2 regions of the Aliidongia dinghuensis genome follow, and region 1 is predicted to be linked to the other one. Evidence: predicted binding sites of a transcription regulator. Region 1 holds the regulator's gene; the other holds the start of a gene.

Evidence for each region. The regulator PhoB, encoded in region 1, activates phosphate uptake and scavenging genes when phosphate is short. The targets are predictions, from matches to a motif close to TNTCATAAAACTGTCA.
Region 2: a site for PhoB is predicted at 2,050-2,065, ahead of oppB (oligopeptide ABC transporter permease OppB). Genes of this name have one in related genera too.

The regions. Positions count from the first base shown of each region.
Region 1 covers NZ_BMJQ01000012.1:125,683-131,053, reverse strand. The annotation lists gene IEY58_RS22150 (peptidylprolyl isomerase) at 1-102, shown strand, start outside; gene IEY58_RS22145 (AmpG family muropeptide MFS transporter) at 264-1,532, shown strand; gene ppa (inorganic diphosphatase) at 1,634-2,167, shown strand; gene phoB (phosphate regulon transcriptional regulator PhoB) at 2,348-3,040, opposite strand; gene phoU (phosphate signaling complex protein PhoU) at 3,037-3,786, opposite strand; gene pstB (phosphate ABC transporter ATP-binding protein PstB) at 3,822-4,694, opposite strand; gene pstA (phosphate ABC transporter permease PstA) at 4,691-5,371, opposite strand, start outside.
Region 2 covers NZ_BMJQ01000032.1:23,324-28,694, forward strand. The annotation lists gene IEY58_RS32965 (ABC transporter permease) at 1-884, opposite strand, end outside; gene oppB (oligopeptide ABC transporter permease OppB) at 877-1,797, opposite strand; gene IEY58_RS32975 (TonB-dependent receptor domain-containing protein) at 2,163-5,081, opposite strand.

The DNA of each region.
Region 1 (5,371 bases):
ATCGACGCGATCAAGAAGGGCAACTCGGCGCGCAACGGCAGCGTCACCGACCCGGACAAGATCGTGAGCATGAAGGTCGCGGCCGACGTCGAAGCGGCCTGAGCGCCCGATCCTGGACCCTGCGGGTGGCCTCCTAGAACGATATGCATCAGGTTCGATCGGAGCGCCGTACAAGTCCCTCTCCGCCCTCAGGGCGGAGAGGGAGCCAAACGAGCGGCGACCGCGTGAACCGAGAGCAAATCTAATTCCATCATGCACTAGAGATGCTTGAGACGATCAGGATCTACGGCCGCCCGCGCCTCGTCGCGATCCTGGGCATGGGCTTCTCGAGCGGGCTGCCGCTCGCCTTGAGCGGCTCGACGCTGGCACTCTGGCTCGCCGACGCCCAGGTCTCGCTGCGCGAGATCGGCCTCTTCGCACTCGTCGCCGTCTCGTACAATTTCAAGTTCCTCTGGGCGCCGCTGGTCGACCGGCTGGCCATCCCGGGCCTGACCCGCCGTCTCGGCCGCCGCCGTTCCTGGGCGATCCTGTTCCAGGCCGGCGTCGCGCTCAGCCTCCTGGGTCTGAGCCTGACCGACCCGGCGGCCGCCCCCGTGCCGACCGCCCTCATGGCCGTGCTCGTCGCCTTCTTTTCGGCGAGCCAGGACATCGTCGTCGACGCCTATCGCGTCGAGCTTCTGCTGCCGGAGGAGCAGGGCGCCGGTGCGGCCGCGACCCAGTTCGGCTATCGGCTGGGCATGATCGCGTCCGGCGCGGGCGCGCTCTATGCCGCTGCCGCCTGGGGCTGGCCCGCCGCCTATCAGGTCATGGCGGCACTCATGCTGGTCGGCGTTGCGACCGTGCTGGCGACGCCGGAGCCCCAGGTCGAGCGCGCGCCGCGCGGCGGCTTCGCCGAGACCGTGCTGGCGCCCTTCCGCGACTTCGCCCTGCGCCCGCGCTGGTTTCTCATCCTCCTCTTCGTTCTCGTCTACAAGATGGCCGATGCGGTGACCGGCCATTACGCCGGGCCGCTCTATCTGTCGCTGGGCTTCTCCAAGATCGAGATCGCCAGCATCAGCAAGGTGTTCGGCATCATCGCCACGATCGTCGGCGTGGCGCTGGGTGGCTCGCTCGTCTATCGCTACGGCACCATCCGCACGCTGTTCCTGGGCGCCGTCCTGCAGATGGGATCGAACGCCATGTATGTGGCGCAGGCGCTCGCCGGCCATGACCTGACCGTGCTGACGGCGACCATCGCGTTCGAGAACGTCGCGGGCGGCATCGGCTCCGCGGCATTCGTTGCGTACCTATCTGCCCTGTGCAGCCGGACTTATACCGCAACGCAATATGCGCTACTCTCCGCGCTGGCCGCGTTCGCCCGGAACTTCTTCGTATCCGCCGGCGGTGCGGCTGCCGATTGGCTCGGCTGGCTGTGGTTCTTCGTATTTTCGATCGGCCTGCCCCTGCCCGGTCTGGCGCTGCTCCTGTGGCTGGCGCTCCGGACCCGGCCCGAGGGCGGCCTCGCGGAAGAAATCGGCAGCAGCGGGCGTTAGAGCCCAGGGCCTATTGCCCAGAGCTCATTGATCGCGACCGCGCTCCCTCCGGGCGCTTCCGGCTGGACGCTTCACCGACCTCAAACGTTTCGAGACGCCTAATGGATATCAGCAAGATCCCGACCGGGAAGAATCCGCCCTACGACGTCAACGTCATCATCGAAATCCCGATGGGCGGCCCGCCGGTCAAGTACGAGGTCGACAAGGAATCGGGTGCCATGTTCGTCGACCGGTTCCTGCATACGGCGATGCATTATCCGGCCCATTACGGCTTCATCCCGCACACGCTGTCCGACGACGGCGACCCGGTCGACTGCATGGTCCTCGGCCGCCATCCGCTGGTGCCGGGCGTCGTCCTGCCGTCGCGCCCGATCGGCGCGCTGATCATGGAGGACGAGAGCGGCCAGGACGAGAAGATCCTGGCGGTGCCGGTCAACAAGCTGCACCCGTTCTACGAGGACGTGACGTCCTACAAGGACATCCACCACATCCTGATCGAGCAGATCGAGCATTTCTTCACCCACTACAAGGACCTGGAGAAGGGCAAGTGGGTGAAGGTCAAGCACTGGTGCGGCCCGGAAGAGGCGGCCGACCTCATCCGCCAGGGCATGGAGCGCTACAGGGCCGACCGCTGAGCCGGGCCTAGGATTGAACAAGCGAAGGGCGCCGCCGGATGACCGGCGGCGCCCTTTGTTGCTTTTGGAGGACCTACGCTCTCATTCCGTCATCCCTGCGGAGGCGGGGATCCAGGGCAAGCGAAGGATCTTTCCGGCAACCCTGGATTCCCGCCTGCGCGGGAATGATGGGGATATCGTTCAGTCCCGCGCCTCGTCGAGCGCGTAGCCGGCGGAGCGGACGGTGCGGATGACATCCATCTCGTTCGGGCCGTTCAGGGCCTTGCGCAGGCGGCGGATGTGCACGTCGACGGTACGCGGCTCGACATAGACGTCGTGGCCCCAGACCGCGTCCAGCAGCTGCTCGCGCGAGAACACCCGGCCCGGGTGCTCCAGGAGGAAGCGCAGCAGGCGGAACTCGGTCGGGCCCAGATGGATCGGCCGGCCGCCGCGCGTCACGCGATGGGCTGCGAGATCCATCGACACGTCGGCGAAGCCGAGGCTCTCGCCGGCGCTGTCGGGCTTCGCCCGGCGCATGACGGCGCGCACCCGCGCGATCAGCTCCGACGGGCTGAACGGCTTGGTGATGTAGTCGTCGGCACCGCTGTTTAGGCCGCGGATCTTGTCGGCCTCCTCGCCGCGCGCGGTCAGCATGATGACCGGCAGCGTGCGCGAGGTGGGCGAGCGGCGGATCTGGCGGCAGACCTCGATGCCGGAGACGAGCGGCAGCATCCAGTCGAGCAGCACGACGTCGGGCTTGCGCTCGGCGATCTGCACCAGCGCCTCCTCGCCGTCGGTTGCCTCGCAGACGCCGAAGCCTTCCTTTTCCAGATTGTACTTGAGCAGAGTGACGAGGGGCGCCTCGTCCTCGACGATCATGACCAGAGGCTTCATTTCGTCTCTTCGCTATCGGTGGTGGCGACCGCGACCGGCCCCGGCAGAACGACCGAGGTGCTCGACCGGTCGCGCTTCGGCCGAGCCTCCTTCAACGGCGTGCCATGGATGAGGTAGTAGATCGTCTCGGCAATGTTGGTCGCGTGGTCGCCGATCCGCTCGATATTCTTCGCCATGAACAGGAGATGCGTGCCGGCGGTGATGCTGCGCGGATCTTCCATCATGTAGGTCAGGAGTTCGCGGAACAGGCTCGTATAGAGCTCGTCCAGCTCCTCGTCCGAGAGCCAGACGTGCATGGCCTTGTCGGCATCGCCCTGGACATAGGCGTCGAGCACGTCCTTGATCAGCGCCTGGGCGAGCTTGCCCATGCGCGGAATGGCGTAGACCGGCTTCGCCACCGGCGCCTGGTTGAGCGCGATCGAGCGCTTGGCCACGTTCGCCGCATAATCGCAGATCCGTTCGAGGTCGGACGCGATCTTGAGCGACGAGACGATCTCGCGCAGGTCGCGCGCCATCGGCTGCCTGAGCGCCAGGAGCCGCATGGCGAGCGCCTCGACCTCGGCCTCGAGCGCATCGACCTGCGCGTCCTGCTCGACGACCTCGTGGGCGAGTTCGCTGTCGCGTTTGACGGTCGCCTGAATCGAGGCGGCGACCTGGCTCTCCGCCAATCCACCCATGCGGATGATGGCGTTGTTGAGCCGCTTCAGCTCGTCGTCGTAGGTCTTCATGATGTGATCGGTCGGCATGCCCTGCTCCTGCCCCGCGCTTTCGCTCTCGAGCCTCAGCCGAACCGGCCGGTGATGTAATCCTCGGTGCGCTTATTATGCGGGTTCGTGAACACCGTCTCGGTGTCGTTGAACTCGATGAGCTCGCCCAGATACATGAAGGCGGTGAAATCGGAGCTGCGCGCCGCCTGCTGCATCGAGTGGGTGACGATGACGATGCAATAGTCGGTCTTAAGCTCCGAGATCAGCTCCTCGATCTTCTGGGTCGAGATCGGGTCGAGCGCCGAGCAGGGCTCGTCCAGCAGCAGAATCTCTGGCTTCACCGCGATGGCGCGCGCGATGCAGAGGCGCTGCTGCTGGCCGCCCGAGAGGCCCAGGCCCGACTGCTTCAGCTTGTCCTTGACCTCGGTCCAGAGGGCCGCCTTCCGGAGCGCCTGCTCGACCCGGTCCTCGAGCTCCGCGCGCGGCAGGTCCTCGTAGAGATTGATGCCGAACGCGATGTTGTCGAAGATCGACATCGGGAACGGCGTCGGCTTCTGGAACACCATGCCGATCTTGGCCCGGAGCAGGTTGAGGTCGACCTTGGGGTCGAGGATGTTCTCGCCGTCGACCAGCACCTGGCCCTCTGCCCGCTGCTCCGGATAGAGCGCGTACATGCGGTTTAGCACGCGCAGCAGGGTCGACTTGCCGCAGCCCGAGGGACCGATGAACGCAGTCACCCGCTTGTCGGCGAGCGTCAGGTTGATCGTCTTCAGCGCCTCGTACTTCTTGTAGTAGAAGCGCAGATCCTTGATCTCGATCTTCTCGACCAGCTTGCCGGCCGCGACCGGATCCTTCGTCGGCGACACCGCGGCCGCACCGAGACCGGACGAAGCGACATCGGAGTAGTTCGGCTCGCCGGCGGGCGTCTTCAGGGGCTCTGAGTTCATTGCTTGATACTGCCGAAGGAGGCGAGGGAGCGGGCGGTGATGTTGAGGCACAGGATCGCGAGCGTGATCAGAAGCGCGCCGCCCCAGGCGAGGCGCTGCCAGTCAGGATAGGGGCTGAGCGCGAAATTCGAAATGACGACCGGCAGGCTCGCGATCGGCCGGTTCATGTCGGTGCTCCAGAACTGGTTCGAGAGCACGGTGAAGAGCAGCGGTGCCGTCTCGCCGCTGATGCGGGCGACCGCGAGCATGATGCCGGTGAGCATGCCCTGGCGCGCCGCGCGATAGCACACCGAGACCGTGATGCGCCATTTCGGCGTGCCCAAGGCCGCCGCCGCCTCGCGGAGCGCGTTCGGCACCAGCGCCAGCATGTCGACGGTCGTGCGGGTCACGACCGGGATCACCAGGATGGCGAGCGTCATGCTGCCGGCCCAGCCGGAGAAATGGCCCATCGGCACGACCATCAGCTGGTAGATGAACAGGCCGACGATGATCGACGGTGCCGAGAGCAGCACGTCATTGATGAACTGGATCGCCTGGCCGAGCTTGTTGCCACGGCTGTATTCGGCGACGTAGGTGCCGACCAGGACGCCGATCGGCGTGCCGACAACCGTGCCGACGATCGTCATGACCGCTGAGCCGAAGAGCGCGTTCAACAGGCCGCCGTCGCTGCCGGGCGC
Region 2 (5,371 bases), on a different contig from region 1:
AATGCGTCGCGCAGCCCGTCGGCGATGAAATTGAGGCTGAACAGCGTCGCCGCCAGGAACAGGCCGGGGACGACCAATTGCCACCAGGCCGTGTCCATCGCCTGGGCGCCGCCGTCGATGAGCGTGCCCCAGCTCGATTGCGGCTCCTGCACGCCGAGCCCCAGGTACGACAGGAAGCTCTCGCCGAGGATCACTTCCGGCACCAGCAGGCTCGCATAGACGATGACGGGGCCGATCGTGTTCGGGATGATGTGCTGGCGCACGATCGAGAACGGCTTCATGCCGCCGGCGCGCGCCGCCTCGATGAATTCCTTGTGCTTCAAGCTCAAGGTCTGGCCGCGCACGATGACGGCGATGGTGAGCCACAGGAGCGCCCCGATCGCGATCAGGATCGATTCCATGCCGCGGCCCAGCACCATGGTCAACATGATGACGAAGAACAGGAACGGCAGGCTGTAGAGCACGTCGACGATGCGCATCATGACCGTGTCGACGGCGCCGCCGAAGAAGCCGGCGACGGCGCCGTAGCTGATGCCGATGACGATCGCAACGATGGTCGCGAGCACGCCGATCAGGAGCGAGGTGCGGCCGCCTTCGAGCACGCGGGCGAGCAAGTCGCGGCCGAGGTCGTCAGTGCCGAAGACATGGCCGGTCGTGAGCGACGGCGGGATCGAGATGCTGTCGAAGTCGGACGCGTTCGGGTCGAACGGCAGCACGAACGGCCCGAACGCGCAGGCGAGCACGATGAGCGAGAGCACGACCAGGCCGACCATGGCCATGCGGTTGCGCCGCATGCGCGCGAAGCCGTCCTTGAGCTTGGACCGGCCGCCGACGCCGGCGCCGTGCTCGGACTCATGGATGAGCTCAAACGCGGCGTCACTCATAGCGCACCTTCGGATCGACCAGCGAATACATGAGATCGACGACCAGATTGGCAATGATGATGAGCACGCCGTAGAAAATGACCGTGCCCATCACCAGCGTGTAGTCGCGGTTGGACGCCGCCTCGACGAAATAGCGGCCGATGCCGGGGATGGCGAAGGCACGCTCGATCACGACCGAGCCGGTGACGATGCCGGCGGTGGCAGGCCCGAGATAGGCCAAGGTCGGCAACAGGCCGCCCAGGAGCGCGTGGCGAGTGACGGTGAGCCGGATGCCGAGGCCCTTGGCGCGCGCCGTGCGCACATGGTTCGAACGTAGCGATTCGATCATGCTGCCGCGGGTCAGCCGCGAGATCGCGGCGATATTCGGGATCGAGAGCGCCAGCACCGGCAGGATCTTGTGCTGCCAATGACCGTCCCAGCCCGCGACCGGCAGCCAGCCCAAGGCCAAGCCGAAGATCAACTGGTAAATGGGCGCCATGACGAAGGTCGGGATGGCAATGCCGGTCATGCCGACGGTCATGACCGAGTAGTCCCAGGCGCTGTTCTGTTTCAGGGCCGCGAGCGTGCCCAAGAAGATGCCGATGCTCGCCGAGATCAACATGGCCCAAAGCCCGATCTCAAGCGAGATCGGGAAGCCCCGGAAGATCAGCTCGGACACGGTGTAGTCGCGGTACTTGAACGAGGGGCCGAAATCCAGGTGCAGCACGCCCCAGAGATAGCGGCCGAACTGCACAGGCAAGGGCTCGTCCAGGTGATAGGCCTTATTCAGGTTCGCCATCACCTCGGGCGTGGCCTTGCGGTTGGCGTCGAACGGCCCGCCCGGCGCCACGCGGATCATGAAAAAGGAAATGGCGATGATCGCGAACAGAGTCGGGATCGACACCAAAAGCCGCCGCAACAAATATCTCAGCATGAGGTCGCTCGACCCTCTCCAGCGGTCCCGTGCGTCCCGAGCGTCACCATGAGGGCCGGCATCGCGCGACGCGCAGCCGCACCTGACTGAAACCTCACCGGATCTCTAGGAAACGCGCACGCCGTCCGGCCTGGCAGCATCGGACTTGGGTTCTTGTTCTAGCTACCGTCCGACGCCGACCGGCCCGCGACGATTCATGTCCGGCTCATTACCAGGACTTGGCCTCCAGCGGCAAGGCGCTTGGCGGTCGCACGTCATCAAAAAGAAATGACGCGAAGGCTTTCGCCTCCGCGCCACTCTGTTTGTTACTTATATCGCCTGGGAAGCGAGGCACCGGCCCGAAGGCCAAACGCCTCAAATCTCGATCAGAACTTGACCGAGGTCTTCAGATAGACGAAGCGTCCGGTATAGTCGTAGCCGGCCGATCCCAGCGAGTTGGCGTTGAGCGCGCCGCCGACATAGGGCGGGTCCTTGTCGAACAGATTGTCGACGCCGACCGACAGATTCACGTTCTTGAACTTATAGGTCACGTTGATGTCGTGGTAGAACACGCCCGCGACCTCGTTGCCTTCGTAGTCCTCGGCCCCCTTGGTCGAACCCGTGCAGTTCGAGAGCGTGCCGTACTCGCAAGCCGACGTGCCGTCGTAGTTGTGAGCGCCGCCGTAGTAACGGGCGGTCCAGCCGAACGACCAGCCCTCACGCGCGAAGGTCACGTTGAGGAGCGCCTTCCAGCGCGGCTCAGCGCTGTCCGTCGACGTGTTGAAGGTGCCGGCCTGCTGGATCGTGGTACCGTTCGACGTCACCGTGTCGCTCAAGAGATAGCTTGCCTGGCCGTTGAAGGAGAGCATGCCCCAGGCCGGCAGGCCGAGCTTCTCGGTCGCGATCTGGTAGTTCATCGCGATGTCGATGCCGTTCGTGCTCTCGTCGCCGATGTTGGCATTGAGCGTATCGATGATGCCGACGTCGCCCGTGCCGACCGCGCGCGATCCTGCGAGCTTGCAGGCCTGGGCCTGGCTGACCAGGTACTTGACGTTGCCGTAGCAGGCAAGCAGCAGCGATTCCGCGTCGTACTGGCTGATCTCGTTGCGTACCAGTACGTCGTAGTAATCGACCGTGACCGAGAGGCCCGGCGCCCATTTCGGCTGGTAGACGCCACCCATCGTCCATTCCTGGGACGTTTCCGGCTTGAGGTTGGTGTTGCCGCCGATCTCGGCCGTGAGCTGGTTGACTTGAGTGACGGTCGAGCTGGTGGCGCCAACTGCGGCGAGCGATGCCACGCAGGTGGCGCTGCCGTAGAACTGGCCGCCCGACGCGCAGGGATCGAGAGCCGTGCCCGACGGGTTGGTCTGCGACTTGCCGGCGTAGAGTTCCTTGACCTGCGGTGCGCGGAAGCCGGTCGACTGGCTGCCGCGCAGGCGCAACTCGTCGGTGACGGCATAGTCGAGTCCAGCCTTGTAGGTCAGCGCCCGGCCATAGACCGTGTTGTAGTCGTAGCGGGTCGAGAGGTCTGCCGTCAGCATCTTGACGAACGGCAGGTTCGACAACAGCGGCGCATTCAGCTCGGCATAACCCGAAGCGGTCGCGTAGCCGCCCTGGGTCGGCTCGGAATAGACTGCCCCATCGCCCGACGCGGTGATCGAGTCCGGATGATCGAACATGTCGTCAGTCCGGTATTCGAAGCCGAGCGCCATGGTGAGCGGCCCCGCCGGCAGCTGATAGACCGGACCCGCGATGTTGCCGTAGGCGATCTGCTGGGTGATCTGGCTCGTGTCGGTGTTCGTGTAATACAGATAGTTGAGCTGCGACTGGGTGAGCGTGTTCGTGCCGAAGAAGTTTCCGATCGAGCAGCCCTGCTCGGTGCCGCACGGGTTGATGCCCAGCTCCTGCGACAGGTGATAGAAATTCACCTCGTTCGACACGCGATAGGTCGCCGCCGACTTGCCGTAGATGTAGCCGGCCTGCCAGTCGTACTTGCCGAGCAGTGTGCCCTCGAGCCCGGCCCGGAGGCGGTAGGTGTCGATGTCGTCGCTGTAGTACCGATTGCCGCTCAGGAGCCGGCTGTAGATGTAGACGTTCTGGTTGGTGGCGCCGTAGAGCGCCGCGGCGTTGGCTTGGTTCGTCGGGTTGTAGGGATTGGCGACCAGGTTGCCTGAGCTGTCGATGTAGTTCGCCGCGACATAGAGCCCGCTCGGGAACTGCGGGGTCAACACGTTCGAACCCCAGGGCTCCGGCGCCAGGAGCTGGGTCGACTGCCGGTTCGTGTAGAAGCCCTCGAGCACGGCCGTGACATTGGGCGCGATGTCGTAGTGGGCGGTGAAGTTGAGCTGCGTCCGGTCAAGACCGGCCGTCAGATCCTCGTGCGGCAGATAGTCGTAATAGACGCCGGCACCGGCGATGGCGATGTCGCCGGACGCCAGCCCACCACCCGCATAGACGCCCGGGGTTATCTGGTGCCCGAGCGTATAGGCGTCGCTCGCGAGGATGCCCGACGACAGGCCGTTGGCGAAATAATACTTGGAGCCATTGATCGTCGCGACCGCGCCCGTGACGCGGCTCGAGATGCCGTCATAGCTGTTGTAGTCGGCCTCCGGATGCTCGGAGATCGCCCAGGAGCGCGACGCGTTCAGGATCGGGTCGGTATGGTCCTCGCTGACGTTGACCAGGATGTTGCCGCGGTCGAAGTCGGCGCCGATGGTCGAATAGACGTTGTGCTTGAGGCCGTCGCCGTAGCTCGTCATGCCGACGCCGCCGCCGACCTCGACGCCGTTGTAGTGCTGCTTGGTGATGATGTTGACGACGCCGCCGATCGCGTCGGCGCCATAGATCGACGAGGCGCCGTCGCGCAGGATCTCGATGTGGTCGATCATCGAGACCGGGATGTTGTTGAGATCGACCGCGACCGACGTCGTCTGATTGTCGGTCTGCACATAGCGCTGGCCATTGACCAGCACCAGCGTGCGCTGCGGGCCGAGGTTGCGCAGGCTCACCTGCGAGGCGCCGAGGCCGCCGTTGTTGCTGTTGGCCGTCACGGCGCCGGTGAAATCGGCCGCCGGCAGCTTGCGCAGCACCTCCTCGACAGTCGTCGCGGCCGAACGGGCGATGTCCTCGCTCGAGACGACGGTGATCGGGTTGGCGCTCTCGGCGTCGGTGTTCTTGATGCGCGAACCGGTCACCTCGATGTTCTCGGTCTGCGGTGTGCTTTGAGCGACGGCCGATGCGGCCATGAACAGCGGCGCGATCGCCAGGATGGCGACCGAACCGGAAAGTCGGGTCTTGAGCGTCAAGGTCTGAGGCTCCTTTTGGCAGAGCTTGTGACGGGGAATCCCCCAAGGGATCGGCAGCGGCCGGTACCCCTCGGACCCGTGCCGCCGCCATGTGGCATGGACGCCGATTCGGCCTCCATTTCCCCAAGCACTGATAAAAAGAAAAAAGCGACTCAATGAGTATATTCGAGTCGTTATTCACGAAATTTTCTTGTGTGCCTCAAAAAACACAAACACACGACACTGATCATAAGTATATTTCATTTTATTTTATTTTATTAATCTGGAAATGTTTGAAACAAAGCAGGGAA